3 regions of the Suilimivivens aceti genome follow, and region 2 is predicted to be linked to each of the others. Evidence: predicted binding sites of a transcription regulator. Region 2 holds the regulator's gene; each other region holds the start of a gene.
What was found. Region 2 encodes HrcA, which represses chaperone genes, less so after heat shock. Its sites were predicted from a motif close to TGTTAGCACTCNNNNNNNNNGAGTGCTAACA; they were not measured.

Region 1 (10,939 bases), on a different contig from region 2:
CACCTGTAAATACGATGGCATCACCTTCTCCATGCACTCCAAAAGCAAGATAGTCATGATCATCCCTGACCTCGCCATGGCAGTACTGGAATACCACATTGGACACTGCAAACTGGCTTCCATCGATCTCATCCACCTGCTTTTTTCCATCCTGATAACGATAATACAACCCATCGTCTTCATGATATTCGAAATAAGGATTATAGGCTCCATAACCACCTTTGTTTCCTTCTGTACCGCCGGGCATGATCTTCACTGCTGTTTCTGCATCTTCATAGCTGGTCTCTGCCTTTACCCCATCTGCTGCAAAGGTAAAGGGCGGTACATAAGCATCATCATACTCCCACGTATAGCCCAGTCTGTCTGCCGCCTTCTTCATGCCATCAATAAACAGATAGCCGGTAAATTCTGTTGCATATCCAGGTCTTGAAACTCTGTCATAGGCCTCTGGTGCCGGATTATAAATACCTTCCACCGGCGCACTGATATTCTGTACAGTATCCCTGTTGATCAACTCTTCCACATAAGGTCTTGCCAGTCCCCAGTTACAGTAGATTGCCTCGTAACCCATAGCCACATAAACGAAATAGTCACGGCTGCTGCGGATGGGTCCGATCCTGTCAAGGTCATCAAAATCCTCAAACACAGCCATCAGTCTGGTAATTCTTCCTTCTACAGGTGCTTCATAGACGATACTGGCTTTGGAAATACCGTACTGCGGCATTGCCGGTGAATTATTCGGAATCATGACTGCGATCGGCCTTCTGTTTGCCACAGCCTCATCCTTCCATTCGCCGGTAAGATAGCTCTGCATCTTTCCATCTTTTATTTCCCTCTCTACAGGGATCACCCCTGCACCAGCTTCTTCCTCTGGCGTCTCCACCTCTTCTGTCGTTTCTTCTGCTGCCGGTGTTTCTATAGGTGTTACCGCCAGATTCTGTTTTTCTTCCTTCTTACTGCCGCATCCTGCCAGCAGCCCTGCTGTCATAGCCGCAGCAAGCAGTGTGATGATCACTCTCTTTTTCATGGATCCTTCCTTTCTTTCGCCTATACAAAGGCATTATTTTCTTTTTCGTAACCAATTGTTGTCATCATGCCATGTCCCGGATATACTCTGGTTTCATCCGGCAGGGTAAACAGCTTCTCCTTCACAGATCTGACCAGTGCACTCATGCTGCCGGTCGGGAAATCTGTTCTTCCCACGGATTCCTGAAACAGGGTATCTCCACTGATCAGGATCTGATCTTCTTCAAAATAATAACAGCAACTGCCACCGGTATGTCCCGGTGTGGCAATAACCCTTCCCCGGATTCCTGCGAACTCAAATTCCTCTCCATCCCGGAACAGATGATCCGGTGTAATGCCGCAGCTTCTTCCTACTGCTGCAGAAACATTTAAGGCCGGATCCTGGCAAAGCTTTTCTTCTCCTTCGTAAGCATATACCTCCGCGCCTGATCTTTCCCTCAGCTCTTCCACTCCCCAGATATGGTCAAAATGACCATGGGTCAGGAGGATCGCTTTAATCTGAAATTCTTTTTCCTGCAATGTCTCATAAAGGAAGCTCCCCTTATCTGCCGGGTCAAAAAATATGACTTCTCTGCTGTCCTCCCTGTGTATATAGTAACAGTTGGTCTGACAGACACCAAGTGTCAGACACTCTACCTTCAGATTTCCCATACTTTTCCTTTCTTTCTATGATTTTAACCGGTAGTTCTCTCAATATCAATAACGCTGTCAATGCTGCGGATCTTGTCCGTGATCCGGATCAGTTCCTCTCTTCCGCTGATCTCAAAGGAAATCAGCATGGTGGCAAGTCCCTGTTTGCTTGTCCTTGTATTGACAGAAAGAATATCAATATTTTTCTCGGTCAGGGCACGGCTGATATCTGCCAGCAGGCCATTTCTGTTATTGGCATAAATCTTGATCTCTGCCAGATATTTTCCTGTTTCCTTATCCGGCGTATCCTCCCACTCGGCATCGATCAGTCTCTCTCTTTCAATCTCCGGCAGATTCAGGATATTGATACAATCTGTTCTGTGGATGGAAATGCCTCTTCCTCTGGTAACAAAACCGATGATCTCATCTCCGGGTACCGGTGAACAGCACTTAGAAAACCGTACTGCCAGATCATGGATTCCTTTGACAATGATCCCATTGCCGGAACGCATTTTAGCCGACTCATTCTGGGCGTTCTGACTATTCTCCTTGATCTGCTCAATCACCTGCTCATTGGTCAGTACTGTCTTATGGTCATTCTCATAGAATTCCATCATCTTATTGATGATCTGGCCTTCCTTCAGACCACCATGACCGATAGCCGCCAGTACGGCATCCCAGTCCCGGAAGCCGTATTTGCGCATGATAGCTTCCATATAATCCGGCTTAAGCAGATTCTGGATATTGATGCCTCTTGCCCTGCAATAGGTATTCAGAAGCTCCTTGCCCTTTACGATATTTTCTTCCTTAAATTCATTTTTAAACCACTGATTGATCTTACTCTTGGCCTGAGTGCTCTTTACAACATTCAGCCAGTCACGGCTCGGTCCCTTGGAATTCTGGGATGTTAAAATTTCGATCCGGTCACCGTTCTGGATCTCATAATCAATAGTCACCAGCTTACCGTTTACCCTGGCTCCTATCATCTTATTCCCGACCGCACTGTGGATACTGTAGGCAAAATCGATCGGTGTGGAGCCAGCTGGCAGGTTCTTTACTTCTCCTGTAGGTGTAAAGCAGTAAACACTGTCTGAAAACAAGTCCAGATCACTCTTTAAGAGGTTCATGAATTCCTTATTATCAGACATATCCCGCTGCCATTCCAGGATCTGACGCAGCCAGGTCAGCTTCTCTTCCTCGGAAACATCTGCCTTTTTACCATCAGATGCTTCCTTATATTTCCAATGCGCAGCAATACCATATTCTGCTGCCTTGTGCATTTCAAAGGTACGGATCTGTATTTCGAAAGGCTGTCCATTGGAACCGATCAGTGTGGTATGCAATGACTGATACATATTTTCCTTTGGCATGGCAATATAATCCTTAAAACGTCCTGGAATGGGTTTATACATCTCATGGATCACACCAAGCGCCGCATAGCAGTCCTTTACCGTATCTACAATGATCCTGACAGCAAACAGATCATAGATCTGGTCAATCGTCTTGTTCTGATTCTTCATTTTTTTGTAGATGCTGAAAAAGTGCTTGACTCTTCCATCAATCTGCGCCTTAATTCCAGCATTCTTTATATGCTCACTGACTTCGTCAACAATGCTTTGGATATATTTCTCCCGGACACTCTTTCTGACTGCGATCTTGTCTACCAGGTCATAATATGCCTCCGGCTCCAGATATTTCAGAGAAAGGTCATCCAGCTCTACCTTTATTTTGGAAATACCGAGTCTCTGTGCAATGGGTGCATAAATTTCCAGCGTTTCTCTGGCAATCCTCTGCTGGCTCTCCGGCTTCTGATACTGAAGTGTCCGCATATTGTGAAGACGGTCTGCCAGCTTGATCAGGATCACACGGATATCCTTGGCCATGGCAAGAAACATCTTCCGGAGGTTCTCTGCCTGCATCTCCAGACGATCCGGTTTGTCTCCGTCCCGCATGAACTGCAGCTTCTGCAGCTTGGTCACACCATCTACAAGAAGTGCCACCTCATCTCCGAACTGCTCCCGGATCTCATCCTCTGTCATAACAGTGTCTTCTACCACATCATGTAAAAGACCGGCCGCAATGGTTTCCTTGTCCATCTCGAGATCCGCCAGTATGATTGCCACATACAGGGGATGAATGATATAAGGCTCACCGGACTTTCTGAGCTGATCCTTATGTGCCTCGGAAGCTACCTTATACGCCTTTTCGATCAGTGAAATATCATCCGAAGGGTGATATTTTTTTACACGGAGGATCAGATCCTCATAAAGCTGCTCCGGGCTTTGATATTGTATGGACTCTATTCTGCCGTCATCCAGCACAAGTTCCTTTTTCTCTGACATACACGCACACCTCTGTCGCTCTGTGTTCCCTTTTAGCATATTCTTAATTATTATATATTTTTTCTATTCTGACGTCAATTGCCCGATAGACAGGAGGAACGTAAAAAAGCGGATCATCCATTTGGACAATCCGCTCTTTGTAAACTCGCAAATCCGTGCTGACGCACTTGTTACATCATTCCGCCCATTCCGGCTCCGCCTGCAGGCATTGCAGGAGTTTCTTCCTTAATGTTCGCAACAACTGATTCTGTTGTCAGTAAGGTAGATGCTACGCTGTTTGCATTCTGCAGTGCGCTTCTTGTAACCTTGGCAGGATCAAGAATACCAGCACTTACCATATCTACATACTCTTCCTTCAGAGCATCAAATCCAACACCAACCTCGGACTCTCTTACCTTGTTGATGATAACGCTTCCTTCCAGACCGGCATTTGCTGCGATGTGGAACAGAGGAGCTTCCAGTGCCTTCAGAACGATCTGTGCACCTGTCTTCTCATCACCTTCCAATGTATCAGCCAGTTTTGCAACTTCCTTGGATGCGTGGATATAAGCAGAACCACCACCACAGATGATACCTTCTTCTACAGCTGCTCTTGTTGCTGCCAGTGCATCCTCAAGACGAAGCTTAGCTTCCTTCATTTCTGTTTCAGTAGCAGCACCTACACGGATAACAGCTACGCCGCCTGCCAGCTTGGCAAGTCTTTCCTGTAATTTCTCTCTGTCGAAATCAGATGTGGTCTCTTCGATCTGACCCTTGATCTGATTGATTCTTGCTGCAATTGCTTCCTTATCGCCTTCACCGTCAACGATAACAGTATTCTCTTTCTGAACCTTAACAGATTTTGCACGGCCAAGCTGATCCATCGTAGTATCCTTCAGTTCAAGACCAAGCTCTGAGCTGATTACCTGACCACCTGTAAGGATTGCGATATCCTCCAGCATAGCCTTTCTTCTATCGCCATATCCGGGAGCCTTGACAGCTACTACATTGAAAGTACCACGCAGCTTGTTGACGATCAGAGTTGTCAATGCTTCACCCTCTACGTCCTCAGCAATGATCAGCAGCTTTGCACCTGACTGAACGATCTGCTCCAGTAAAGGAAGGATCTCCTGAATATTGGAAATCTTCTTATCTGTGATCAGGATGTAAGGATTGTCAAGAACTGCTTCCATCTTATCCATATCTGTTGCCATATATGCGGAAATATATCCTCTGTCGAACTGCATACCTTCTACAAGGTCGAGCTCTGTCTGCATGGTCTTGCTTTCCTCGATTGTGATAACACCATCTCCGGAAACCTTTTCCATAGCATCTGCTACGAGCTGTCCTACTGTCTCATCACCAGCAGAAATAGCTGCTACTCTTGCGATATGCTCTTTTCCGTTTACCTTGGAGCTCATCTTCCTGATTGCCTCTACAGCAGTCTCAGTGGCCTTCTTCATACCTTTTCTTAAGATGATCGGGTTAGCGCCTGCTGCCAGGTTCTTCATTCCGGCGTTTACCATAGCCTGTGCCAGAACAGTTGCTGTTGTAGTACCATCACCTGCTACGTCATTGGTCTTGGTTGCTACTTCCTTAACAAGCTGTGCACCCATGTTCTCGAATGCATCTTCCAGCTCGATTTCCTTTGCAATGGTAACACCATCATTGGTAATTAACGGAGCACCAAAGGACTTGTCAAGAACAACGTTTCTTCCTTTCGGTCCAAGGGTTACTCTTACTGTATCTGCTAACTGATTTACGCCTGCTTCCAGAGCGGCACGTGCTTCTGCACCATATTTGATTTCCTTTGCCATAATATATCGGCCTCCTTTAACTTTTTCTTTTTTCAATAAGATTACTGGATCACTGCAAGAATATCATTTTGCTTTACGATGATATATTCATCCTCATCAAGCTTTACTTCTGTTCCTGCATATTTGGAATAGATAACCTGATCTCCAACCTTAACTTCCATCTTAACTTCCTTGCCTTCAACTACTCCGCCAGGACCTACGGCAATAACCTCAGCCTGCTGGGGCTTCTCCTTGCTCTGTCCGGGTAAAACGATACCGGATTTGGTAGTTTCTTCTGCCACTAACTGCTTTAAAACAACTCTGTCTCCTAAAGGTACTAATTTCATATGAACTGCCTCCTTAAATTATGTTAACTTAATCACTTTCTTTGTTCTGTTAGCACTCATTTAATCTGAGTGCTAATCACTAAAACCTATATTAATTTTATATGTCTCTGTTTGCAAACAGTATTACAGTTCGTTTTTAACGTCTTTTCTCTTATTATCTCGTTTTTTCTCTTTTTTTCTTTCATTTTCTTATTTTCGTGTCACAGAAATGATTTAATAAATAGTTTATAATTTCCTCTGTCTGAATGCTGTATTCCCCATGCTTAAGCTGCAAAGTGCATCATACTGTCCGTACATTTTCTGTACCTCATTCTCCAGAATATAATAATGCCTGACGTAGGGAATGAGCAGGATCAGCAGGGCTCCCGAAAGCAGGATCGGAAAAAGCTCCCTGGAAACCACAGTCAGCAAAATTGCCAGCATTTCCAGCAGGGCAAACGTAACTGTCACGATCAGATGTACCAGCCTTTCATGCTGAAAAAGGGAAATCTGCACCAGATGTTCCTTCTTTATCCGGCTGATCTCCTCCTCTGTAACATTCTGCTCCTTCGAGAGCCTCAGAAGTTCCTCGTCCATAAACTTACGGTACTGCAAAATTCTCTGTTCCATTCTGATGATCCTTTCTGCCTGTCCTGTCCACCCAAGCTTTCTGCACAGCAGAACCGTCTGCGCATCTCTGCCGCTCAGCAGTCCCACTGACATTCCTTCATATCCACATGATTCCTGTCCTTAAAGGTAACTCCTTCCTCCAGAAGCCGTTCCCTCTGCGCTGTAAAATGAGGTGCCAGCCTGCCCGCATGGTTCACCACCCGGTGGCAGGGATACTCTCCATAATAATCAGAAATGCTCAACACCTTTCCCACCAGTCTTGCGTTCCGGTCCTTACCGATCAGCTGGGCGATCTGTCCGTAGGATGCTACCTTTCCTGCCGGAATTTCCTCTACTGCAGAAAGAATCTCATAGATCAGATCTTCATTTAAAGTTGTCATATTCCTCTCCTATCCGCTTCTGTTTTCCTGTATGTATAACAACAGAAAAACGGTATGGCCCCTGCCATACCGTATCCCATATCCTTTCAGAAATGCTTATCTGATATCTGCTTTACTTAGCCTGCTTCAGCCCTTTTCTGAGGCGTTCCTGATATCCCTTCGCATTCTTCACTTCAAATTTGTTATTGAACATTTCGTACTCTGCATCAGAAAGTCTGTCTTCCAGCTTTTCTTCAATATTCGTCTTGATCACATACCCGATCGCTACTGAAGGCGCCAGGATCCTGTCCTCATAGGTATCACAGGCTCTCTGCACTGCTTCCATATATGATTCGGCCTCTTCCTCGGTTGCCATGGGGATAAGTACCCCGAAAGCATCTCCGTCAATCCTTCCGATTATGTAATCCGGACCTGCCTGATTCTTCAGGATCGCCGCCACAGTCTGGATCAGTCTGTCACTTTCCTCATCTCCAAAGTGGTCATTGACAAATTTCCAGTCATTGATGTTCACATTCAGCACGGCGATCGGTACTGCCTCCGACCGGTCAATTGCTTCCATTCTGGTGAGAAAATAATTTCTGTGGTAAACACCTGTCAGCGGATCATCCGTTTCATTCTGGCTGATCTGGCGGCGTCTTTCCTTCAGAAGCCGCTCAAGCTCCTCAAGATAAATGCTGGTCTCCCTACGTTTGTAGGCCTCCTCGCCAAGCTCCTCCAGAAGAGCAACGGTACTGTCTACCATATCAGAAATCTGTCCACTGTTTTCTGCAGACACGATTTCTTTAATATAAAGATGTCCGATCGTACGGTTCTGTACCCTGATCTTCCGCCCGGGATCATTGACAACATCCGGATAAAAACCCAGGAAGCTGTCCCCGATCACGATCTCCTTTTCTCCGTGTCTTGCCGTCAGAAGGATATTGATCTCCAGCACATCTGCAAGACTCTGCAGATACTCCCTGACGGTATCCATATCATATAAATGGGAAAATGAATAATTCTTGATATTCTCCCTGATCCTTCTGTCATAAGGTATTGAATGATATCCCATAAGCTGTTCTCTCCCGTAAATCTAATCCCTTTCGTCAAGTATACCGTTTTTGAGATATTTTATCAAGCAATTCTCCAATGAATTTTATGTCCTGCTGACTGATATATCCTACCTTATGATAGGAAAAAGCATTCTCACCCTGACGCACCTCATAACCTCTGTACATCACATCATAAAAACCATAAAAAACAGCCGCTGTGTCTGTAAGGATCTCATTTTCCCAGCTGTCCTTCCTCCTGACCCCACGATAATACAGCTTCAGGTGCGTGGCCTCGTGAGCCAGTACAGCAACAAGTGTATCCACCTGATAGGTCTTCTGGATCTCCAGCCTGATCGTGGTAAAGGCAAGATCTGTTTCGATCTCACCTGCCCGATCTGTCACCGGTGTATGCTGGATCACCAGCTTAATATAGCTGCCGTCCATGCCAAGATGCTCACAGATATCACACAAAAGCTCCTTCAATGCTTCTTCATCTTCTCTATCCTGCTGTAGGCTTTGGATCAGCTCCTTTGGCGGTGTATAGGGTGCAGACGGCTCCCTTTCCTTCTTCACAAGCTGATCCACACAGCTTTCCAAAAGCTCATGGGGCACCTGCTTAAAAGCCGCCTTCGGAACCGGTGCCTGCTTCATGATAAAGCGTTTGACCACAAAATAAATAAAGCCAAATATTGTCAGTACCCGACAGATATTGCTGAATGTCAGATACGGAAGTAACTCATTCAGTCTGTTCACTCCTACTTTCCTCTTTTCCTGCGGCTGTCATAAGTTACATTTTCTGAAAGATTACAATACTCCCCGGTTCTTGTATAGGAATCCGTCAGATGACTGGTATGGAGCATTCTGCCAAGAGCTTCATCCTCCCATGGCTTCCATTCCTTATCCTTCTTTTCCTTTCCATCCTCTGAATGCCCCGGCATGCCGCCCTCTCCAGCCATTTTCCCATCGGCAGGACTGTCTTGCATTTCTTTCTGCCTGCCAAGTATCTTTTGGATCTTCTGTGGGAATTCCCGGACCGGCTCTGTTATATGCTCTTTCACAAAATTCTGGAATGCCGCTTTTATATTCTGGAAGGCAGCCATAAGATGGAGAGACTGCCCTCCTGTCCCCGCTGTCTGTCCCTCATCTCCAAGAGAATTCCAGAACTCCTTAAGGATCCCTGTGTGGGTATTTTCCCCGGGAGTTTCCTTTTCAACCGTATGAGTGATCTGACAGGTATCCCCGTCCCTTGAATATGTGGATTCCCTCTTCCGGTAAACTGTGTTTTCTGTATTGGCCCCGTCCGGCTTGGTTCTGTCTGCCTGGCTGTCATTTTCCTTTGCTGCTTCCTTATTTTTATAAAGATAGTTATCCTGATAACCCTTTCCGGAAAACCCGGTATAATCATTACGGATCCTCATAAGACCACCTCCCGTCATGTACCTCTTTTCTGCCTTTTCTACTTGAATATTAGCACAGAAAGCGTGTCCCTGTCACCTGAAACATGACTGCTTTCCCTCGTCTTCTCTTTGTAATCTTTGCAATATCTTAACACCTGAAAATTGCCAGTGCCCTGTAATCGGAGTATAATATCCCTATGGGAAAATTACTGATGATGAAAAGCAGAAAACTATTAAAAAATATTCTGATCACACTGGGACTGACGGCACTGGCCACAAGTATTGCTTTCTGGTTCTTTCACCATGTACCCGAAAATCCAGCCAATATTGCCCTTGTTTACATCACGGCTCTGGTTCTGATAGCACGCTTTACAGATGGTTATCTCTACGGTGTACTGGCATCCCTTGCCGGGGTTATCTTTGTAAACTATCTGTTCACCTATCCTTATTTTGAGCTGAACTTTACACTGACCGGTTATCCCGTTACCTTTTTATTCATGCTGATCATTTCCATAACGATCAGTGCCATGACGTCCCAGATCAAAGATCAGAGTCGGATTCTTGTGGAACGCGAAAAGCTGCTTATGGATGCCGAAAAGGAAAAAATGCGGGCTAATCTGCTGCGAAGCGTATCCCATGATCTGCGCACACCTCTTACCGGCATTATCGGAAACAGCTCCACCTACATAGAAAACTATGATACCCTTTCTGAAGAAGAAAAGCTGAAGCTAGTAAGCCACATCAATGATGACTCCAACTGGCTCCTTAATATGGTAGAAAACCTCCTGTCCGTTACCAGGATCGATGAACGCTCCATGAAGATCGCTACTTCCCTGGAATCGGTAGAGGAGGTCTGTGCGGAGGCGATCCGCAGGCTGAAAAAGCGACTGCCCTCTGCTGATATCCATGTCAGCGTCCCGGAGGAATATCTGCTGATCCCCATGGATGCCATGCTGATCGAGCAGGTCATCATCAATCTTCTTGAAAATGCAGTTGTCCACTCAAAAAGCACTCTGCCCATAGAACTGACCGTCACAGATGACGGTTCCCTTGTTACCTTTCGTGTCAGGGATTATGGTATTGGTATTCCACCAGAACGTCTGGACACTATTTTTAACGGTTCACCCTATACCCCTGAAAATCAGGGAGATACCTACCGTGGTATGGGAATCGGTCTTTCCATCTGCAAGACGATCATAACTGCCCACAGCGGCACAATCGGTGTATGCAACAATGAAAACGGCTGCACCTTTACCTTTACCCTTCCCAAGGAAAGAACAGAAAACGAGTAAAGAATTTTATGAGAAAGGATTTTTCAAAATGACACTGAAATCATCAATTCTTCTGATTGAAGATGAAGAGAATATCCGTTCCTTTATTGCTACTACACTGAAAAATCAGG
Region 2 (10,939 bases):
AGCAGATTGCCATGACACCCTGCATAGCTTATCGGAAGGACCTATTGTAAACCTTACAGGTATCAGCAACACCGACCTGAAGCTTATGTATGGTGCCCCCAATATCGGTCTTCTCACACAGTATGACCAGCGCTATACCGTCCTTGCCAGAACCCTGCAAAAGCTTGCAGCACTTTTATACCAGGGAGGCTGTATCAAAGATGCCGAAGCGATCCTTACCTTTGCCGTTTCCACCAGAACCGATGTCAGTGCTTCCTACCGTCTTCTTGCCAGCATTTATAAGGAGCTCGGCACCCCTGAAAAGATCAATGACCTGATCCCGGTTGCTGAAGGTCTGAATTCGCCCATGGCTCCCCATATCGTTTCTTACCTTAAGGATGCGGCAGACGGCCATATGCCAGAATGATCTTGTCCGTGATCCGGCTTGCTTCATTTCTGGTCAGCCTTTCCACATCATAGTCTGGTATTATTTTATGCCACTCAAGCAGACAATATAACCTTTCTTTCTGTTTTTTGGAGGCCGGTGATTCTTTTTTCACATGAAAGACCAGCCCTGACGGCCGATATGCCTCTTCATCCGGGAAATCCTGTACCAGTCTTTCATAAAGCATGGCTGCTGAAAGGGCATCACTGCCCGCCCTGTGGGAGGTTGTCTCAATTCCATAGTAACAGCACAGATCTGACAGCCTTCTGCTTGGAAGCTGCGGCAGGAACTTTCTTGCCAGCTTCAGCGTATCAATCCCTTTCTTATCGAAGGGAATTCCCTGATTCACCGCCGCCTTTTTCAGAAAAGAATAATCAAACAGGATCTGATGTCCCACAAGTACATCGTCCATCAAAAAATCCATTAGCGCTGGAAGCACCTCTTCTATCACAGGTGCGCTCATGAGTTCTTCATTCCGGATTCCTGTCAGTCCCTCTGTAAAATTACTGATCTGACAGCCCGGGTTCACAAGACTTTCCCATCTGGCCGCTTCCTTTCCATTCCGGATCCTTACCGCACCGATCTCTATGATCTTGTCTGTCTTTGGATTTAAACCTGTCGTTTCCAGGTCCAGCGCTGTAAAATCCTGCAGCATCCTACTTTTCCTTCCTCTTTTCTGCCTTTTTCTGCTCCTTCTCATAAGAGGGACACAGATCCTTCAGGAAACACTCCTCACATTTGGGCGTAGGTGCCTTACAGATTGTCCTTCCAAGACGGATGATATGGATATTCCATAGAATCCAGTGATCCTCCGGCAGCTTTTTCATCAGATCCAGCTCCACCTTCACGGGATCTGTTTCCTTCGTAATACCAAGCTTTCCAGAGATTCGCTTCACGTGAGTATCCACAACAATACTGGGAATATGGTATATATTTCCCCGGATCACATTGGCCGTCTTTCGTCCTACTCCTGCGAGCGCTGTCAGAGCTTCGATATCCTGAGGCACCTCACCGCCATATTTCTCCGACAGCGCCTGACAGCAGGCAATGATATTCTTCGCCTTATTATGGTAAAAGCCCGTGGAATGAATATCCCTTTCCAGCTCTTTCAGATCTGCATTCGCAAAGGCATCCACGGACGGGTACTTTTTAAACAGATCCTCTGTCACGATATTTACTCTCGCATCTGTACACTGAGCACTCAGCATGGTTGCGATCAGAAGCTGCCATGCATTTTCATGGTTCAGATAACATTTATAATCCGTTCCATATTCCTCATCCAGTCTGTCCAAAATCTTCTGTACCTTTTCACTTGTCCGTGCCATTTTGTATTTCCTCTTTCTTACATTTAGTGCGAAAAAGCGTATTGGTACTCCAATACGCTTTTTATTTTCACAAATTTATCTATTTCCAGAACTTTTTCTTCTTGGTATCCTTAGAATCTGCTGTCTTGTCTGTCTGTGCCTTCTGCGCAGCATTCAGGCTGTCGCCTGTCAGTGCATCAAACTGCCTCAGGAGCTCCTTCGCCTCATGGGACAGCTTCTCCGGTGTCTGGACCACCAGTGTTACATAATGATCTCCCCTGACCTCTTTGTTCCGGAGAGTCGGAACCCCCTTTCCCTTCAGACGGACTCTGGTATCTGTCTGGGTTCCGGGCTTCACTTCGTAAATCACTTTACCATCCACAGTATCTACGACTACCTCACCGCCAAGTGCTGCGACCGCATAAGATACAGGAACATTGGAATAAATATCATAATCCTGTCTCTGGAAAATGGGATGACGTCCTACAATCACTTCTACCAGCAGATCACCTCTTGGTCCGCCGTTAGTACCCGGTTCACCCTTCTCCCTGATCCGGACGCTCTGTCCGTTATCAATACCTGCAGGAATGGAAACCTGGATCTTCTTTCTGCTGGCAATATATCCACTCCCGTGACAATCCGGACATTTCTCCTTGATCACCTTACCGGTTCCATTACAATCCGGGCAGGTCTGGACATTTCTGACTGTTCCAAAGAAGGACTGCTGGGTAAAGACCACCTGTCCCTTGCCACCACACTTCTGACAGGTTTCCGGTGTGGTTCCCGCCTTGGCTCCGCTGCCATGGCATGTCTTGCACTCATCCTTCAGTGTCAATTCTATTTCCTTATCCACGCCAAAAACAGCTTCTTCAAAGGTGATCCGCACACTGGTACGGATATTGGCACCCTTCATGGGACCATTATTTCCTCTGGCGCTTCTGCGTCCTCCAAAGAAATCCCCAAAGATGTCACCGAAAATATCACCAAAATCTGCAGAATTAAAATCAAAGCCGCCAAAGCCACCGCCACCGGCTCCTCCATCAAAGGCTGCATGACCAAACTGATCGTATTGTCTTCTCTTTTCAGGATCACTCAGCACTGCATAGGCTTCGGACGCCTCTTTAAATTTCTTCTCCGCTTCTGCATCACCCGGGTTCATATCTGGATGATATTTCTTAGCAAGTACTCTGTATGCTTTTTTTAATGCTGCATCATCAGCATTCTTATCTACACCAAGGACTTCGTAATAATCCCTTTTCTGTTCTGCCATCTAATCAATCCTCAAACACTTCTATAGCGAGGTATATATTACTATATACCCCGCCATTCATTTCTGATCATTTCAGATAGAATCTAATCTATCTTACACCTCTCTGTAGTCACCGTCAACTACATCATCTGCAGGTCCTGCACCTGCCCCGGCATCAGCTGCACCCTGGCCGCCCATGCCACTCATATCAGGTCCTGCCTGACCGCCCTGTGCCTGCTGCATGTTCTCATACATCTTTGTGAACAGCTGCTGTGCACTGGTTGTCAGCTTTTCCTTGGCTGCCTTCAGCTCATCAATGTCATTGTCACTCATTTCCTGATCCTTGGTTCTCTCGAGGATATCCTTGACCGCTTTAAGATCTGCCTCAACAGAAGCCTTCTCAGAAGCATCGATCTTGTCTCCCACCTCGCTGAGAGCCTTTTCTGTCTGGAATACGAAGGAATCTGCCTCGTTACGTGTATCAATGGCTTCCTTTCTCTTCTTATCCTGTGCTTCAAACTCAGCGGCTTCCTTAACAGCCTTATCAATTTCAGCATCTGACATGTTGGAGCCTGCTGTAATGGTAATGTGCTGTTCCTTACCTGTACCAAGATCCTTTGCAGATACATTTACAATACCGTTTGCATCGATATCAAAGGTAACCTCGATCTGCGGAACACCTCTCATTGCCGGAGGGATACCATCCAGTCTGAACTGTCCAAGAGACTTGTTATCTCTTGCAAACTGTCTTTCACCCTGTACAACGTTGATATCAACGGCTGTCTGGTTATCTGCTGCGGTAGAGAAGATCTGGCTCTTCTTGGTAGGAATTGTTGTATTTCTCTCAATCAGCCTTGTTGCGATACCACCCATGGTCTCAATGGAAAGAGAAAGGGGTGTTACATCCAGAAGCAGGATCTCACCTGCACCGGCATCGCCTGCCAGCTTACCGCCCTGGATAGAAGCACCAAGTGCTACACACTCATCAGGGTTCAGGCTCTTGCTGGGTTCTTTGCCTGTTAACTGTCTTACCTTATCCTGTACAGCAGGAATACGTGTGGAACCGCCTACCAGTAATACCTGACCTAAATCTGCATTGGTAATTCCAGCATCCTTCATAGCGTTCTGAACAGGGATTGCTGTTCTCTCTACAAGCTCATGTGTCAGTTCATCAAACTTAGCTCTTGTAAGGTTCATATCAAAGTGCTTCGGTCCTTCAGCAGTTGCTGTGATGAAAGGCAGGTTGATATTGGTTGTTGTTGCGGAAGACAGCTCCTTCTTTGCCTTCTCTGCAGCTTCCTTTAATCTCTGAAGTGCCATCTTGTCATTTGACAGATCCACACCCTCTGCTTTCTTGAACTCATCGATCATCCACTGTGTCAGTCTGTTATCAAAGTCATCACCGCCAAGGTGTGTATCACCGTTTGTAGCAAGAACTTCGATGACACCGTCACCGATCTCAATGATGGAAACATCGAAGGTACCACCACCAAGGTCATAAACCATGATCTTCTGCTCTTTTTCATTATCAAGTCCATAAGCCAGTGCTGCTGCTGTAGGCTCGTTGATGATACGCTTTACATCAAGGCCAGCGATCTTACCTGCATCCTTGGTTGCCTGACGCTGTGCGTCATTGAAGTACGCGGGAACAGTGATAACTGCCTCTGTTACCTTCTCACCAAGGTAGCTCTCAGCATCTGCTTTCAGCTTCTGAAGGATCATAGCTGAAATCTGCTGAGGAGAATACTTCTTACCATTAATTGTACGTCCTCTGTCAGTACCCATATCTCTCTTAATAGAAGAAATGGTGTTCTCTGCATTAGTAACTGCCTGACGCTTTGCAGGCTCACCGATCAGTCTCTCTCCTGTCTTTGTGAATGCTACGACAGAGGGAGTTGTTCTTGCGCCTTCTGCGTTGGCGATAACGGTGGGCTTACCACCTTCCATAACTGCTACGCAGCTGTTTGTTGTACCTAAGTCAATACCAATGATCTTACTCATAATTCTCTCCTCCTGAAAGTTTAATCTCTTTTATTGTTCTGTTACATTGAAAAATAACTGTGATTCCTTTATTAAACAACTACTGCTACCATACTGTGCCTTACTACAGCATCTCTGTAAGTATAGCCCTTTAAAAGCTCCTGAGCAATCACACCGGACTCATACTCATCGCTTTCTACCTGCATCACTGCATTGTGCAGCGCCGGGTCAAATTCCTCTCCCACTGCCGGTATGACCTTTACCTCCATCTTGTCAAGCTCTGTCATGAGCTGTCTGTAGATCATCTCCATACCTTCTGCAAAAGGAGTACCCTTCTCCTCTTCCGGGATCGTGGCCAGACCTCTTTCGAAGTTATCTACCACGGGAAGGATCTTCTCGATCACACTTTTCGCACCGGTTTCAAACATTGCTGTCTTTTCCTTGTCGGTACGCTTACGGAAGTTATCAAATTCAGCCATCTGGCGTCTGACCTTATCCTCCAGCTCTTCGATCTTCTCCTTCATGGCATCCTGCTTCTTGTCTGCCTTCTGTTTCTTCTTGAAAGCCTTCTTATCTTCTTTGGCTTCCTCTTCCTGCACTTTTTCTGTCTCTTCAGAAGCTTCTTCCACTTCTGCTTCCTCTGCGGGTGTCTCCGGTTCCTCTTCCGGTGTTTCTATTTCAATTTCTTTCTTAATATCCTTTTCATCTGCCATCTGCTTCATTCCTCTCCTTGCTATGTCTTTTTATTGTAAAGCTCATCAAGCTGATGCGTAATGGTCTTCAGAGTTCCAATTACCTTATCGTAGTCCATACGCTTTGGTCCGATAATTCCTATCGTACCTCTCATGCCTTCTCCCAGTTCATAGGTGGCAGTTACCACACTGCAGTCCTGCATGGACTGGATCTGAGTCTCGTTTCCGATATAAACCTGAATGCCTGTTTCATTATTATCAGAAAGGCTGTCCTGTACAAGCTCCGTCAGCTTATCCTTCTCTTCGAAGGTATTGATCAGCTCACTCGCCTTCTGCTGGTCTGCCAATTCAGGATACCTGAAAATATTATTGGCTCCGCTTGTATAGATCTCAAGATCCTCTTCCTCTTTAATCCCTTCTGCAAGCGCATCTACCACGTCTCCAACGATGGTACTGTGTATGCCTGCCTGCTGCTTCATCCTTGTGATCATAGGAAGATTGATCTCCTCCGGTGCCAGCCCGCTTAAATGTGTATTCAGCAGGATGTTCAGCTTCAGAAGTGTTTCATCATCCAGCTCCTCTGCTACGGGAAGGATATTGTTCTTGATCATATTCCCTTCCATAACGATCACAGCAAGCAGCTGATTCTTATCTACTCTGGAAAGCTGCAGGAATTTGATCTTGTTCTTATGAACTGCCGGTGCCGAGATCATGGAGGCATAGTTGGTATTCACCGCCAGAAGCTTTGCTACCTGCTTCAGCAGATTATCCATCTTATCTTCCTTCTCCAGAATGAGCTCCTTCAGTTCTTCCAGTTCCTTATCCTTCTTCTCCATCATAGTATCCACATATAAGCGGTATCCCTTGTCAGAAGGAATTCTTCCTGCGGAGGTATGGGGCTGCAAAATATAGCCCATCTCTTCCAGATCAGCCATCTCGTTCCGTATCGTTGCCGAACTAAGATTCAGATCTGTATATTTGGAAATGGTCCTGCTTCCCACCGGTTCCCCGGTTTCCAGGTAATTACGGATAATAGCCTGCATGATCTTAATCTTTCTGTCATCCAGCTGCATATCCGTCATCCCCTTTCCAACTCTTTCTTTTATGGTTGTTAGCACTCAACTCATTAGAGTGCTAATATCTACATAACATAAACTATCACTTACTATGGGTATTGTCAACAGCTATAACGAAAATATTTATTAAAAAATTCTAAAGATTATAAAGAAAAACCCTGCAGGAAAATCCTGCAGGATTTCTAATTTTTCTCATATATTCCGACCTTTAAGATCAGTCGCCGGATCTTCTTTCGCTGTACGATATCTTACTTTAGATAAAGAAGCTTCCTGTAATACTGCCGTTTACAACGAAGTATGTAGTATTCTCTTCAGGCTTTACATAAAGCTCTACATTCCTGATATCTTCTTCTCTTCCATTCATGTCATATTTCCATACATCCCTGAAGATCTTCATCAGATCATCCGGTGTATAGGACTTGCCGCTGAACTGGAAGTTTACGGTTTCTTCTACTTTAGCCGCCTTCTTAACAGGTGCTTTCTTCTCTTCCTTAGCTGCAGGTGCTGCTGCCTTCTTTACTTCAGCTTTCTTAGCAGGTGCCTTCTTGGCAGGCGCTTTCTTTTCTGCCTTGGCTGCCGGCGCTGCCTTCTTTGCTTCAGCTTCCTTAACAGGTGCTGCTGCCTTGACCTCAGGCTTCTTCTCTTCTGCTGCCTTGACTGCTGGTGCTGCCTTGGCGACTACCTTTGCTGTTGTCTTCTTAACTTCTTCCATAACAATGACTCCTTTCACACAAGAGCAGATCTCTCATGTCAATCAGCCGGTGAAAGCAGATACGCTGACACACGTAAGGGTTCTCACCTGCATGAATTAGTATCTATATCATGATGAAAGTGTACTCCATAATTGAAATCCTGTCAACTTTCAGGCAGATAAGCCAAAATACAGAAGTACCAGGATGCCTAAAGCAATACGATACCAGCCAAAAACCTTAAAGTCATGCTTCTTGATATAGCCCATCAGAAACCGCAGTACAAACACAGAGACAATAAACGATACCACCGTGCCGGTGAGCAGGCATGCCATTTCCATACCACTGAAGTCAAAGCCAAATTTTACTACCTTCAGAAGGCTTGCACCAAACATGACCGGGATCGCCAGGAAAAAGGTAAACTCTGCCGCTACCGTTCTGGAAATACCGATCATGATCGCACCAAGGATAGTAGCTCCGGATCTGGATGTGCCTGGAAGCGCTGCTGCCACAAGCTGACACAGACCAATGATCAGTGCATCCCTGTAGGTTAGCTGGGTTAGCTTTGTTGTCACCGGTGTCCGGTTCTTATTCCAGTTCTCGATCACGATAAACAGAATACCTACAAGGACCAGCATCACAGCGACCACGATCACCTGTACAGTCACACCGCTTTCTCCGATCTCCTTTTCAAAAGCAGCACTGACCATATCATCAAAAAGAAGTCCGTAGATCACTGCCGGGATACAGGCCACTACGATCTTGACCCACATCCAGAAGGCATCCATGCTCAGCGCCACATTTCCCACTGCCGGATCCTTGGCGCTCTTCACGATGCCACCCTTTCTGGAGCGGAGATTCTTTTTGCTGTAGAAAGGCCAGATCTTATTCCAGAACAGAACCACAACTGCCAGAATGGCTCCAAGCTGGATGACCACATCAAACATCTGGAAAAATCCATCACTGGTCTCCTGAAACGGGATCAGCCTTTCTACCAGGATCAGGTGTCCGGTACTGCTGATCGGCAGCCATTCCGTGATGCCTTCCACGATTCCGTAGACGATTGCCTTTATGATCTCTAACATTTTGTTTCTCCCTTCAGATATTCCATCAGTCTGTCATAATTTTTTTCTGCATCTGCATAGCCGGTCTCATACAGCTTCTGCAGTTTTCCTCTGTCCTTCTCAATCCTTCCCACACCACTTGGAAGCTGTGGTCTTAAAACAAAGGCCCTGCCTTCCTTTTCCTGTTCCTCCAGATAATCCAGTGTGGCGTTGTAGGTAAGATATCTGTTTTTCATGAGTTCATAAAGCTTTGGATATTTCCGGTACTTCATTTTAACCAGTCCTGCCACCTTGGTCGGCTTTCTGCGGTACCCTGCTTCCTTTGTCAGGATCACCACATTTTTCTGATTGCCATCCTCTATGGATCTCCGGATCGGGATAGCATCAGAAATTCCGCCATCCAGATATTTTCTGCCGTTCCAGCTGATGATATTGGCTACAAGAGGCAGTGAGGCCGATGCCCTGACCACTTCAATATCCTTCTTCATATCTTTAATAGGAATATATTCGGCAAGTCCTGTTTCTATGTTCGTAACTACACTGTAAAAGGTGCCCGGATACCGGTTAAAAGTATCATAATCGTACAGATTCAGTTCATCCGGAATCCTGTGATAGCACATCTCTGCCCCGAACAGATCCCCCGTTTTCAGCAGACTGTATACACTGCAGTAATTCTTATCATCCAGATAATCCACATTCACATGATAAGCCCTGCCCCGCTGCTTTGACAGAAAGCTGCACAGGGAACAGGCTCCTGCAGACACGCCGTAGCAGGAAGAAAATTCCAGCCCTTTATCCAGGAAAAAGTCCAGTACGCCGGATGAATACACACCCTTCATACCACCGCCTTCCAAAACAAGTCCTGCCTGGTACATACACTCACTCCTTTTCTGCTGCCCGTGGCAGTCTTTAAAGCTATCCGCACCTAATAATTCTCTTTCACGAATCTGCGGAGGGCTTCCAGGGATCTTTCCACCTTCTCCGTATCAATACAGTACGCCATACGGAAATATCCTTTAACCCCAAAGCTGTCAGAGGGAACCAGAATCAGGTCATACTGCAGCGCTTTCTTACAGAATGCTACTGCATCCTCTTCCAGTGCCTTTGGGAAAATGTAGAAGGTGCCTCCCGGTCTGACACAGGAAAAGCCAAGATCTGTCAGTGCCTGATAAAGCAGCTTCATATTGGTCTCATATACCTTCATATCCGCTGTTTCATCTACTACCTTTGCTACCGCAAGCTGGATACTGGAGGACGGGCAGTTATGTCCGATCCCTCTTGAGATCTGTCCCATCATGGGTACCAGAAGCTCTGCGTCTTTGCATGCCGGATTCACTGCCACATATCCGATACGCTCACCGGGAAGGGACAGGGACTTGGAATAGGAATAGCAGGACAGAGTATTTGCATAAAACCTTGAAACATAAGGAAGCTCTGCCCCGTCAAAAACGATCTCCCTGTAAGGTTCATCGGAAATGATAAAGATCTCGTGTCCATATTCCTGCTGCTTTTCCGTCAGAAGCTTTGCCAGCTTTTCCAGTGTTTCTGCGCTGTAAACAGCTCCGGACGGATTGTTCGGGGTATTGATGAGCACTGCTGCCGTATTTTCGTTCAGCATTTCAGTAAGCTTCTCAAAATTGATCTGGAAGCTCTCCGTATCAGCAGGAACCACCTTTAAAACAGCTCCTGTCAGATTGACATAGGGACCATATTCCGGGAAATAGGGTGCAAAGGTCAGTACCTCATCCCCCGGCTTTGTCACACAGCGCAGGGCATGTGCCAGAGCGCCTGCAGCACCGGATGTTGGGAAAATATATTCCGGTGTATAGTTCATGCCAAATCTCCGGTTCAGGGACGCAGCCACGCTTTCCTTGAATACGGGAAGTCCAAGACTTGGACTGTAGCCGTGCAGCTCCATGGAAGTCTTTGTCTTAAGGAGCTCTTCCATCTCTTTTGTATAATCGTCCGGCACCGGTACAGACGGATTTCCCAGACTATAATCGAATACATTTTCATATCCGATCTCTTTTCCTCTCGCTGCGGCGAATTCGGAAAACTCCCTGATTACAGATCTTCCTCCAAGCATGTTTTTGTACTGTTCATTGATCATAGTTAGTCTTTCCTGCTTTCTTTATTTTACAGAAGATGCGATCAGTGTCATATCTCCCTGCAGTTCCACCTTGCCAAAGCCTGAAGGAAGGATAAAGTGATCTCCCTTTCTGATCATCTGTCCATTAACAAGACCTTCTCCCTCTATCACGCTCATGATCAGGAAAGGATGCTCCTGCTCAAAGGAAACCGGCTCTGTTACGGTTAATTTGTATACCTTGTAATAATCACAGGCGATCAGCTCATTCATAGTGTTTGCCGGCAGATCTGCTGCATGACTTACACTGTCCTCTGCAGAAGGTGCCGGTACAGTGATCACATCGATACTCTGCTGTACGTGAAGCTCACGGGG
Region 3 (10,939 bases), on a different contig from region 2:
TGTAGCTCCTTTTCCTTATCCGCCAGAAGACAGACAGTCCTTCCGCCCTGAAAAAAATCCGGGCACAGGGCTGCTGCCTAAAGGCAAAAATGTCCATGATTAATTAATAGTATACCATTAGAAAGCACTCTTCTGCAATGGCAAAACACTCCTATGGTTCTGCAATTCTGGTAACTCCGACATAGATATTTGAAATACTGTACCAGGTTGGATAATCTGTCACACCAGTCTGCTCCAGATTGAAAATTTTCTGAAATGCCCTAACTGCCTTTGCTGTTTCCGGTCCATAGACCCCATCTGCAGCAATTATCGGAATTGCAGGATAGTTCTGTGCGATCCTGTTAAGCTGATTCTGAAGCTGACGCACCTTTTCACCGGATGAGCCTATTGACAGAGCATAGCCCGGATAGGAGGACGGCACGCCAGAAATACTCTCTGCCGTATTGATATACATATCATTTCCATAATAATAACGAAGGATCTCAATAGGCGTATAGCCTTCCCCTGCCAGATACTGTGATCCCCACTGGCTTAAGCCATTGCAGGTCACTCTCCTTCCATCACAGTAAGAAGTAAAGATTGGCTGCCTCACACCCGGTCTTGACAGATAATTGGCAAAAATACTGTCTATGATCCTGTCTATGTTGGAATAAATATTTCTGCCATAGATCCAGTTCTGATCATAGGCCGTAGAAGAAGTAATGGTAAAAGGATAACCCTTTCCTCTGTACCACTCCGTATAGACCCGGTTTAAAGTAAATGACATGATTGCCAGCGCATTGGCATAAATGGCATTTTCTTCCCAGGTGGCATACACTTCGGAGGAAACCACGTTTTTGATATAATCCCTGTATTTCACATAATAGTTCTGTGCACTGGCATCATCCGGCACACCATCATGTACCACAATATATTCTGGAATCACGACCCTGCTTAAAACAATCTCTCCCGTTTCCTCTATCGGCTTGATCTCAGCCTCCGGAATCTTTGGCGGATAATCTCCATAGAGGGTATGATCAGGAATAATCACACTTTCCATATCCCCTTCTGCTGTTTCCAGTGGCTTTAAAGAAACCGGCTGCAGTGCCAGGGTGTCAGGCAGGATCTCTGTTCCTGAAACCATGGCAGACTCATACCCGGGAGCCTCCACAAGAACTGTATATTCACTGTATGGTCTCTGCTCAGAGGGTTCAACACTGTAGTCCAGCGGCGGTGCTGCAAGCTCTACCCGTTCTGTCTGTCCGGAGGAATCCGTACTCAGCTTTTCTATCGGAGCATTTGGCTCTCCTGAATATGATATGGTAACGGCAGCATCCTTCACCGGGATCAGTCCAAGGGAAGACGTGACATTGATCTGCAGCCTTCCCCGGGCACTCCCTGTCTGTAAACTTTCCTCAGGCATAAAAATACCCCTGCATAGTCTTTCTTTATTCTATGCAGGGGTTATCTGTCTTGTTACTTTTCTTATTTAGTCAGAAGCAGCATGATATCATTGCTTCTTGTGATAAACTTGCTCATGGCTTCCGGCTCAAGGGGTGCCTGCTGAAGCAGCGCCAGATCATATAGCTGTTCGCAGATCATGGAAACATTACTGCCATCCGTATGATCAAGTACATACTGTACCAGCGGATGGTTGGCATTCAGCACCAGTGTCTCGCCTTCCTTTCCATAATCTCCCATATCCATACCGGGCATTGCATACATTTTCATCATGTCCTGCATTCTCCGGCTCTCCTCGGAAAGTGTCATCATGGAAGCGATCTTCTTATTCTTCAGCTTCTCCACCTTGATCTCGATCTTGTCCTTCTTAAGAGCCTTCTTCATCACCTTGCCAATGGTCTCAGCAGCCTTTGTAAGCTCTTCTTCTGCCTTCTTGCTGGTCTTTGACTTCAGGGAATCTGTAAGGTCTGCATCGATCCTCTTGAATTTAATGCCCTCGTTCTTGGCCTCAAGCTGGGAAATAAACGGCTGGTCAATATTGTGGTTCAGGATCACAGCATCCATTTTGGCAGCCTTGAACATGTTGATATACTGGCTCTGCTGCTTCTCATCTGTTACATAATAGATGACTTTTTCCTTCTTCTCTTCTGCCTCTGCATCCTTGTCAGCAGCTTCTGTTTCGGCAGCTTCTGCGCTCTCATCTGTACTCTTCTCTTCTGTCTCTTCCTTATTCTCTGCCTCATCCGGGTCGATCTTATTGACCTCAAGACATTCAGGAAGCGTCAGATATTTGCCGTCCAGATTCTTGAACAGAATGTAATCTGTCATCTTTTCGCAGAATTTGTCATCCTTCAGACAGCCAAACTTGATGAAAGGACTGATATCATCCCAGTACTTGTCATACTCTTCCTTCTCGGTCTTGCACATACCAGCCAGTTTATCGGCAACCTTCTTGGAAATATAATCGGAGATCTTCTTTACAAAGCCGTCATTCTGCAGTGCGCTTCTGGATACATTCAGCGGCAGGTCAGGACAGTCGATCACACCCTTTAACAGCATCAGGAACTCAGGGATGACCTCCTTGATATTGTCAGCGATAAATACCTGGTTATTGTACAGCTTGATGGTTCCTTCGATGGACTCATACTCCATATTGATCCTTGGGAAGTACAGGATACCCTTCAGGTTAAAAGGATAATCCATGTTCAGGTGGATCCAGAATAAAGGCTCCTTATAGTCCTTAAATACCTTTCTGTAAAATTCCAGATACTCTTCCTTCGTACATTCACTGGGATTCTTCATCCAGAGAGGATTGGTATCATTCAGAAGCTCAGGTCTCTTTACGATCTTAAGCTTCTCCTCATCGCCTTCCTTCTCCGGCTTGATCTCCTCTACAACCACATCATCAGGGCGCTTCTCATCTGCCTTGATGGTTTCTGTCTCCTTGGTATTTGCCTTGGAAAGGTATATTTCGGTAGGCATGAAGGAACAGTATTTCTTAATAACCTCTCTTGCCTTGTATTCATTGCAGAACTCCAGTACATCTTCATTAACAAACAGGGTGATCTTCGTTCCCACCTCTGCCTTGTCACCTTCTGTCATGGTAAATTCTGTACCGCCATCACATTCCCAGTGAACAGCCTTCGCACCCTCTTTGTAGGAAAGGGTATCAATGTGTACCTCATCAGCTACCATAAATGCCGAATAAAAGCCAAGTCCGAAATGGCCAATGATCTGGTCATTATCTGTCTTGTCCTTATATTTACTGATGAAGTCTGTCGCTCCGGAAAAAGCGATCTGGTTGATATATTCCTCTACCTCATCTGCGGTCATACCGATACCATTATCGGTGAAGGACAGTGTCTTTGCTTCCGGATCCACTACAACATCAATCCTTGCCTTATAATTCTCCGGCAGCTCATACTCTCCCATCATATCCAGCTTCTTCAGCTTCGTGATCGCATCACAGCCGTTAGAGATCAGTTCTCTGTAAAAGATATCGTGATCTGAATACAGCCACTTCTTTATAATCGGGAATATGTTTTCACTGTTAATTGATAAGCTTCCATGCTTTTCTGCCATGGTAATCACTCCTTTTCTTTCCTGTATCAATGCTTATATTCCATTTCAGTTTATTACATCTAGGAAATAGTGTAGTTCTGTCAATCCGAAAAGTCAAGGCAAAATTAGCACTCATTATTAATGAGTGCTAACAAATCATGTGAAACATCAGGAAACATCAGGGTTTCCGGCAATTATTAACTTTTTATAAAATTCCGTCAAAGTATTTATTAAAGACATCAAAGAAATCGGATGTCGTAATATTCTCTGTCCCAGCAAGGGACACACTCTGCCATAGATCTTCATTAAGATTCCGGGTCAGGGCTGCAACAAAGTCCTCATACTCCTGCCCAAATACCTCTTCCCGCCTTTTCTCCACGATCTTGACCTTATTGGCATCGGTCTCGGTACGGTTAAAGGTACTGATACATTTGATCAGATAATAGCCATCCGGTGTCTCTACAATATCACTGATCTCATCCGTCTCCAGATTAAAGGCGGCATCCTCAAAGGCCTGATCCTTCTCACCTTTTCCAAAGGAGCAGGTTCCTTCCTCGCTGTCACTGTATTTCAGGATCAGCTCCTCAAAATCTGCCTCTTCGTTTTTCAGCAGTGAACGAACCTCCTCCGCTTTTTTTAGGATCTCCCGCTTCTCTTCTGCAGAATATTCGATCTTCTTTCCGCTGCCATCAAGGATACAGGTTCTGAAATAAATATACTGGACTGTTATGGTTCTTGCTTCATCATCACTGATCTCCGGATTGATATCCTTGATGATATACTGGTAGACCTTTCTTGCCAGTGCATATTCCCGGTACAGCTCCTCTACATCCTTTACTGTGATCTGCAGCGCGCTCTTTTCCTCCTCGCTCAAGGACTGGAAATAGGTTTCTGCCGCCTGCATGACCCTGGCCTCCTCCTCTTCACTCAAAGCCACTCCGTTCTGTCTTGCCAGAAGGTTCATGGTTTTCTGCTGTGCGAGCTGTGCAAGGACAGTTTCCTTAATATTTTCCTCCAGTGTCACACCATCCAGGCTGACATTCCATATTTCCCTGCCGTATACACTTTCATACCGGTTCTTGGTATTGATCAGATAAACCATGGCTTCCGGGAGTGTACAGGACATATCCTCGATCCGGAACACCTCATTTTTCTCAAATCCGGTCGTCAGCACAACTTTGGAGCCTTTCAGCGAATCCATACAGCCTGAAAGAAGCAGGAGCAGCACTGTAAGGAGTGCTGCTGCCATGCGCCTGTTTCTGTTTCTCATGCATTCATTCCCTTTAAGATACTTCTTGCCACACTGATACCGTTAGCTGATGCCTGCTGGAGTCCTCTTGTCACACCGGCACCGTCCCCAATAGCACGAAGTCCCTTAATGCTCGTTTCAAAATCACTGTTTACGATTACTCTGTTGGAATAAAACTTTACTTCCACACCATAAAGAAGAGTCTCATCACTGGCAATACCCGGCGTGATCTTATCAAGTGCTTCCAGCATCTCCTCTATATCCACCATGATCCTGTGAGGGAATACCAGGGAAAGATCTCCGGGTACTGCATCCTTCAGGGTAGGGATCAGGTTATTCCTGCAGAGTCTTTCTTCTGTAGTTCTTCTGCCTCTCTTAAAATCACCAAAGGTCTGTACCAGGATCCTGCCGCCACAGAGCATATTGGAAAGCTGCGCGATCTGCTTGCCATATTCGATCGGTGTCTTGAACGGCTTCGTAAAATTCTTGCTGACAAGGATCGCAAAATTGGTATTGTGTGTCTTATGATCCTTTGCCTTATAGGCATGCCCATTGACAACAGCAAGGCCGCCCTCATAATATTCTGTTGCCACTTCTCCGGAAGGATTGGTACAGAAGGTTCTTACCTTATCATCAAAAGTCGGCGTATGATAGATCAGCTTGGCTTCATACAGATTATCATTCAGATACTGCATGACCTCATCTCTGACCTCAACACGCACACCAACATCTACGGTGCCAGGCGTGGTCTCGATCCCAACCTCTTCGCATTTATCCTTAAACCAGTCAGCACCTTCCCTTCCTACTGCGGATACCACTTCACTGCCGTAGTAAACATCTTCCTTATCGGTTCTGACGCCAACTGCCTTTCCATCCTCTACCAGGATCTCTTCCACCATAGTATTAAAGATCAGCTCTGCTCCCTCATCCATCAGATGCTTCTGAAGCTTTGCATAGATCTTGTAGCCTTCCTCTGTTCCAAGGTGCCTGATCGGGCACTCGACAAGCTTTAAATTTGCACCAATAGCCCTTCTTCTGATCTCGCGGATCACATCCTGCTTATCTACACCATAAACATTTCTGTCTGCTCCAAATTTCAGATAGATCTCATCTGATTCATGGATCAGCTCTGCTGTCTTTTCATAGCCGAGAATTTCCGGCAGATTGCCGCCTACATCCGGGGAAAGGGAAAGCTTTCCATCTGAGAATGCGCCGGCACCGGCAAATCCGGTTGTAATAGAACAGGGCTTGCAGCCTACACACTGCAGAGTTGTTCTCTTCGGGCACACTCTTTTCTCTATGGAACGTCCTTTTTCAATGACGATCACCTTCAGATCCGGCTTCTGACGAAGCAGCTCATAGGCACAGAATATGCCTCCGGGTCCTGCTCCTATAATAATGACATCTGCTCTTTTTTCCATTTAACTAAGCTTCCTCCTTCGCTGACACGCAATGCGGGTCGGACTCACTCTGCGGTTTTACCGCATACTCTTTTAGAATACCACAAGTTGATACGTACTTCCAGTACTGGTTTTCTTAACCTGGATCTGATTTTCGATTTTTTCAGAAAGAAGCGGTACATGGGAAATGATCCCGATCATCCGGTCGCTCTCTGCAAGACTCATCAGCGTCTGACATGCCTGTTCTAGAGATTCCTGATCCAGGGAGCCAAACCCCTCATCGATGAACAGTGCATCTACCTGTATTCCACCGCTGTATGCCTGTACTACATCACTCATTCCAAGTGCAAGGGATAAGGACACCTTAAAGGTTTCGCCGCCCGAAAGTGTTTTCACGGATCTGTACCTTCCGGTATAATAGTCCAGCACCTCCATATCCAGACTGTCCTTACTCCTTCCGTCAGTCACCTCTTTGGTACGATACAGGGTATACCGGCCGCCGCTCATCATGGCAAGGCGCAGATTTGCCGCCTTCAGGATTTCCTCAAAATAAGCAGCAAGTACATACTGCTCCAGCACAAGACGTTTCTTATTATTTCCATTTACGGCATCATCCAGATCCTTGATGATACCGTACTTTTCAGAAAGAGCCGTGCTCTTTTCCTTCTTTTCTTTTAAAGAATGGTACAGCTTTTCCGTTTCATTCCTGTTTTTCCAGAGACAGCTGCCTGCTTCTGTAAGACTGTCTTTCTTTTTCCGGATCTCTGCAAGCTTCTGCTGCTCCTCTGCCGGGTTTCTCTGCTCCCGCACCTTAAGCTCTTCCTCAAGATGATGGATCAGGTGCTCCTTAGCATAGCACCGCTGTCTGTAATCCCTTACTGCTTCCTGCTCTTCCTTCCGTTTCTGTTCCGGAAGAAAAGCAGCCCGGTATTCTTCTTTCCCTATAAAGCCAGCCTTTTGCAGCTCATCCCGGAAGTTTCCCCTGGCAAGCCCTTCTTTTTCCAAAAGCACCTGTCTTTCCTGCCTAAGTGCCTCTTTTGTTTTTTTCTTTTCTGAAATACGAAGACAGATCTCCTCTGCTTCCTTCCTCTGCTTTTCGAAATCTGATCTTTCATGAAAATCAGGATATTCCCTGATCTCTGCTGGCAGCTCCTGCATTTTCTCTGTCAGCTCCTGCTGCATCCTCCGGCTTTTCTCTGCCTCCCTATCCAGCAGATCCCTGGCCTCCCTGCAGGCTCTCGTTTCTCCATGGATCTTCAAAAGCTCCTGCCTTTTCTTCTCTGAAAGCAGCTTCTTTTCTTTTAATTCTTCTTCCGTTGGCACACCCTGTTCTCTTTCCTGTCTGCAGGGATGTGACAGGGCTCCGCAGACCGGGCAGGGCTCTCCTTCCTTCAGATCCTGTGCCAGTATGCCGGCAATACCATGCCGGTATCTCCTCTCTGCATTTTCATAGTCATGGATGCTCGCTTCTGCCTCTTTCTCTGCTTTCTCATACCTGACCTGCAAAGCACCAAATTCCTGCTTCTTTTCCCTGAGTGCCGTTTCTTTTTCCTGCCGGAGCCTTTCTGCTTCTTCACACCTTTCCTTCATGTCAAAGGCCTCTGCTATCTGCTCTGCCAGTTCCACAAGGGTACGCTGTTCCTCCTGCTTCTGTAAGAGGCCTTCCAGCTCCCTTTCAGAAAGCTGCAGTTTCTTTTCACAGGTCTTCCTCTGCTCTTCCCGGTTCTGCAAAAGCAGCTCATATTCCCGCACAGCTGCTGCCTCTCCTGCCCTCTGCAGACGTTCTTCCATCTGCCGGTAATCAGGCTCCCTTTCTGCAAGGCTCTTCTGCTTTTCCCGTTCTTTTGCAAGCTGTTCCATAAGCGCCTTTGTCTGCTCTGCTTCCTTCACGATACCTGCAAGCTCTTCGATCTCTTCTTCCGCTTTCTTTTCCTCTGAATGCAGCCTCTTTTCTTCGCTGAGGAAAACGCTTATCTTCTCCTTAAGAAAGGGAAGCAGCCGTTCCGAGTAGATACCTGCCTCCGCCACAAGTGCCTCTACTTCCGCTTTCAGTTCCTCATCAGGTGAAAATACAGAAACCTCTTCTTCCATACGATGGCGGTATTCCATTACCTGCCTGTAAAGTTCTGCAGAGCTGTTCTTCAGCTTTGCCTCCAGCCTCTCATAAAGCTTCGTATCAAAAATTTCCCGGAAGATCTTTGACTTTTCCGAAGATGGTGCAGTAAGAAGTCTTGTGAATTCTCCCTGTGCGATCATGGAAAGCTGTCTGAACTGATTGATGTCTACCTTAAGGAGCTCCCTGATCCTGGCTGTCACCTCACTGCTTCCTTCGATGCAGCTTCCATCAGGCATAGTCAGATATGCGTTTTCCTTCTCTTTCGTCAGCTCACCATTTTTTGACTGCCGTTTTCTTGGCCGCATATATTCCGGATTTCTCCGGATACGATACCGCTTTCCCCCATGCTCCATTACAAGCTCTACATAGGTTTTGGTAGAAGGAGCAGCAAAATCACTTCTGACACTGCCCTTTTCTCTCGTTTTTCCGCTCAGATCCCCGTACAGTGCATATGTGACCGCGTCAAAAATAGTGGTCTTTCCGGCTCCTGTTGCACCTGTGATCAAAAACAGTCCTCTGCTCCCAAGTGCCTCAAAATCAATAGGTGGCTGCTCATCCCGGTATGGCCCCCACCCGCAGATGGTCAGTGTGATCGGCTTCATTCCTCTGTCTCCTTTATCATCTGTACCAGAAGCGCTTTCTTTTCTTCCGTCATCGCCTCTTCTCTGACAAATCCGTAAAAATCTTCAAGAATCGTCAACGGATCCCTTCTTTTCAGCTTCAGTTCTTCTCCCGTATACTGCAGACTGCCAGCCGTTTCTTTCCTGACTACCTGCATCACATTGGGATACACGCTTCTTAAGACTCCCATAGGATCAACCAGCTCCTTCTGATCTGTCAGAATGGCCTGCACATAATCTTCTCTGTTCTGATCCTCTTCTCCCTGCCTCAGAAGCTCCTCCATACTGCCCTCGAGCTTTCTCATTTCCCTTGGAGGAGTAAGCGGCAGCTCTGTCACCTGACAGTTTCCCTTTTCCTTAAGCTCGACCAGTAATACCTTCTTTTTCTGTCCTGCTTCTGAAAAGGAATAAGAAAGCGGGGAACCCGCATAATATACCTGTCTGTTTCCGATCTGCTGCGGTCTGTGGATATGACCAAGAGCCACATAATCCATCCCGTCAAATGCAGAGGCATCCACATTGTCAATGCCGCCCACATGGATCGTCGTTTCGCTGTCTGAAAGCAGTGGTTCCTTTCCGGCATCCGTCACAAAGAAATGTGTCACAAGTATCCGTCGTTTGGTATCCTGCCTGCTTTGTCCGGCTGGCAGCTTAGATCTTTCTGCAGCTTCCTTCTCCCAGTATTTCCCAAGTGCCTTCGCCACGGCCTCCTCACTTGTTCCTGCAGCCTCTGCTGAAGGTTTGATAAAAGGCAGCAGCAAAATGTCCACGTCTTCATAAGCATCCTTCGTATGGATCACAGTGATCTCATTATGATACACCCCTGCGATCATGATCCCCTGCTCCCGCAGGAGCTCTTCTCCGTAGCTTATCCGTTCTGGAGAATCATGATTGCCACTGATCATATATACAGTGATCCCCTCTCTGGCAAGGGCAGTCAGAAAATCATTGAACACAAGAACCGCATCTCCGGAAGGTACTGCCCTGTCATAAATGTCTCCCGCAAGGATCACGCCATTTACCTGATTTTCCTTGGCAAGTAACAGGATCTGTGAAAGAATTTCCTTCTGATCCTCCAGCATGGAAAAATCATTTACTGTTTTACCAATATGCAGATCACCTGTATGCAGTAATTTCATCCTGTTTCCTGTTCCTTTTCTCTTCTTTTATCTGAAGCATCTCTTCCCGCTATTGTAAATCAAATCATCCTCTCCCGCAATCCCAGCAAAATCTTTTTTTCCATCCTGCTCACCTGGACCTGACTGATCCCGAGCAGTCCCGCTACCTCCGTCTGGGTCTTGTCCCTGAAGTACCGGAGCGTGATCAGTGTCCGTTCCATTTCCGGCAGGCTTTTTAAGAGCTGCTTCACCAACAGCCGGTCCAGCAGCTTTTCCTGCTCATCTCCTTTTTCATCTGCCAGCTGGTCTACCAGATAGATCTCATTTCCATCACTCTGATATACAGACTGATAAATAGATTCCACCCTGGCGCCTGCCTCCATTGCCAGGATCACTTCTTCAGTCGTCAGTGCCGCCTCAAGGGCTACCTCTTCAAGTGTTGGTTCTCTTCCGAGGCTTTTGAGCAGTCTCTCCCTGGCATATTTCACCCGGCTGCCATTTTCCTTCAATGTTCTTGACACCTTAACAAGCCCGTCATCCCTGATAAACCGTTTGATCTCTCCGGTGATCAACGGAACCGCATAGGTGGAAAATTTCACCTCATATCCTGTGTCAAATTTATCGATCGCCTTGATCAGGCCGATCACCCCGATCTGAAACAGATCCTCTGCTTCATAGCCTCTGTTCAGAAACCGTTTTACAATATGGTGTACCAGTCCGAGATTCTGTTCTATCAGTACTTCTCTCGATTCTCTTTCTCCTGCCTGTGCCCGCCTGATCAGTACTGTATTTTCCATGTCAGATCACTCCTCACGGTCAATAAATGGCAGTGTCCCCAGCTTTTTGCTCATCAGCACCGTAGTTCCCTGTCCAGGCTCCGATATCACTTCCAATTCATCCATAAAAGCCTCCATAAAAGCAAAGCCCATACCGGA

Region 1: the regulator HrcA is predicted to act here: its motif matches at 6,168-6,198, upstream of OCV77_RS06555 (co-chaperone GroES).
Region 3: the regulator HrcA is predicted to act here: its motif matches at 3,625-3,655, upstream of htpG (molecular chaperone HtpG).

What each region holds. Positions count from the first base shown of each region.
Region 1 covers NZ_JAOQKJ010000004.1:277,437-288,375, forward strand. The annotation lists gene OCV77_RS06535 (DUF3048 domain-containing protein) at 1-1,027, opposite strand, end outside; gene OCV77_RS06540 (MBL fold metallo-hydrolase) at 1,048-1,677, opposite strand; gene OCV77_RS06545 (RelA/SpoT family protein) at 1,701-3,998, opposite strand; gene groL (chaperonin GroEL) at 4,169-5,794, opposite strand; gene OCV77_RS06555 (co-chaperone GroES) at 5,836-6,120, opposite strand; gene OCV77_RS06560 (hypothetical protein) at 6,346-6,822, opposite strand; gene OCV77_RS06565 (MGMT family protein) at 6,804-7,109, opposite strand; gene OCV77_RS06570 (GGDEF domain-containing protein) at 7,222-8,160, opposite strand; gene OCV77_RS06575 (hypothetical protein) at 8,195-8,893, opposite strand; gene OCV77_RS06580 (hypothetical protein) at 8,896-9,558, opposite strand; gene OCV77_RS06585 (sensor histidine kinase) at 9,735-10,829, shown strand; gene OCV77_RS06590 (response regulator) at 10,858-10,939, shown strand, end outside.
Region 2 covers NZ_JAOQKJ010000001.1:301,269-312,207, forward strand. The annotation lists gene OCV77_RS01285 (hypothetical protein) at 1-406, shown strand, start outside; gene OCV77_RS01290 (3'-5' exonuclease) at 372-1,079, opposite strand; gene nth (endonuclease III) at 1,081-1,749, opposite strand; gene dnaJ (molecular chaperone DnaJ) at 1,829-2,998, opposite strand; gene dnaK (molecular chaperone DnaK) at 3,092-4,978, opposite strand; gene grpE (nucleotide exchange factor GrpE) at 5,050-5,670, opposite strand; gene hrcA (heat-inducible transcriptional repressor HrcA) at 5,691-6,731, opposite strand; gene OCV77_RS01320 (DUF6465 family protein) at 6,979-7,437, opposite strand; gene OCV77_RS01325 (undecaprenyl-diphosphate phosphatase) at 7,588-8,499, opposite strand; gene OCV77_RS01330 (patatin-like phospholipase family protein) at 8,493-9,353, opposite strand; gene OCV77_RS01335 (pyridoxal phosphate-dependent aminotransferase) at 9,404-10,588, opposite strand; gene OCV77_RS01340 (GH1 family beta-glucosidase) at 10,610-10,939, opposite strand, start outside.
Region 3 covers NZ_JAOQKJ010000006.1:95,428-106,366, reverse strand. The annotation lists gene OCV77_RS08465 (peptidoglycan-binding protein) at 152-1,402, opposite strand; gene htpG (molecular chaperone HtpG) at 1,465-3,522, opposite strand; gene OCV77_RS08455 (peptidylprolyl isomerase) at 3,707-4,771, opposite strand; gene OCV77_RS08450 (NAD(P)/FAD-dependent oxidoreductase) at 4,768-6,171, opposite strand; gene OCV77_RS08445 (AAA family ATPase) at 6,244-8,868, opposite strand; gene OCV77_RS08440 (exonuclease SbcCD subunit D) at 8,865-10,025, opposite strand; gene sigF (RNA polymerase sporulation sigma factor SigF) at 10,085-10,801, opposite strand; gene spoIIAB (anti-sigma F factor) at 10,808-10,939, opposite strand, start outside.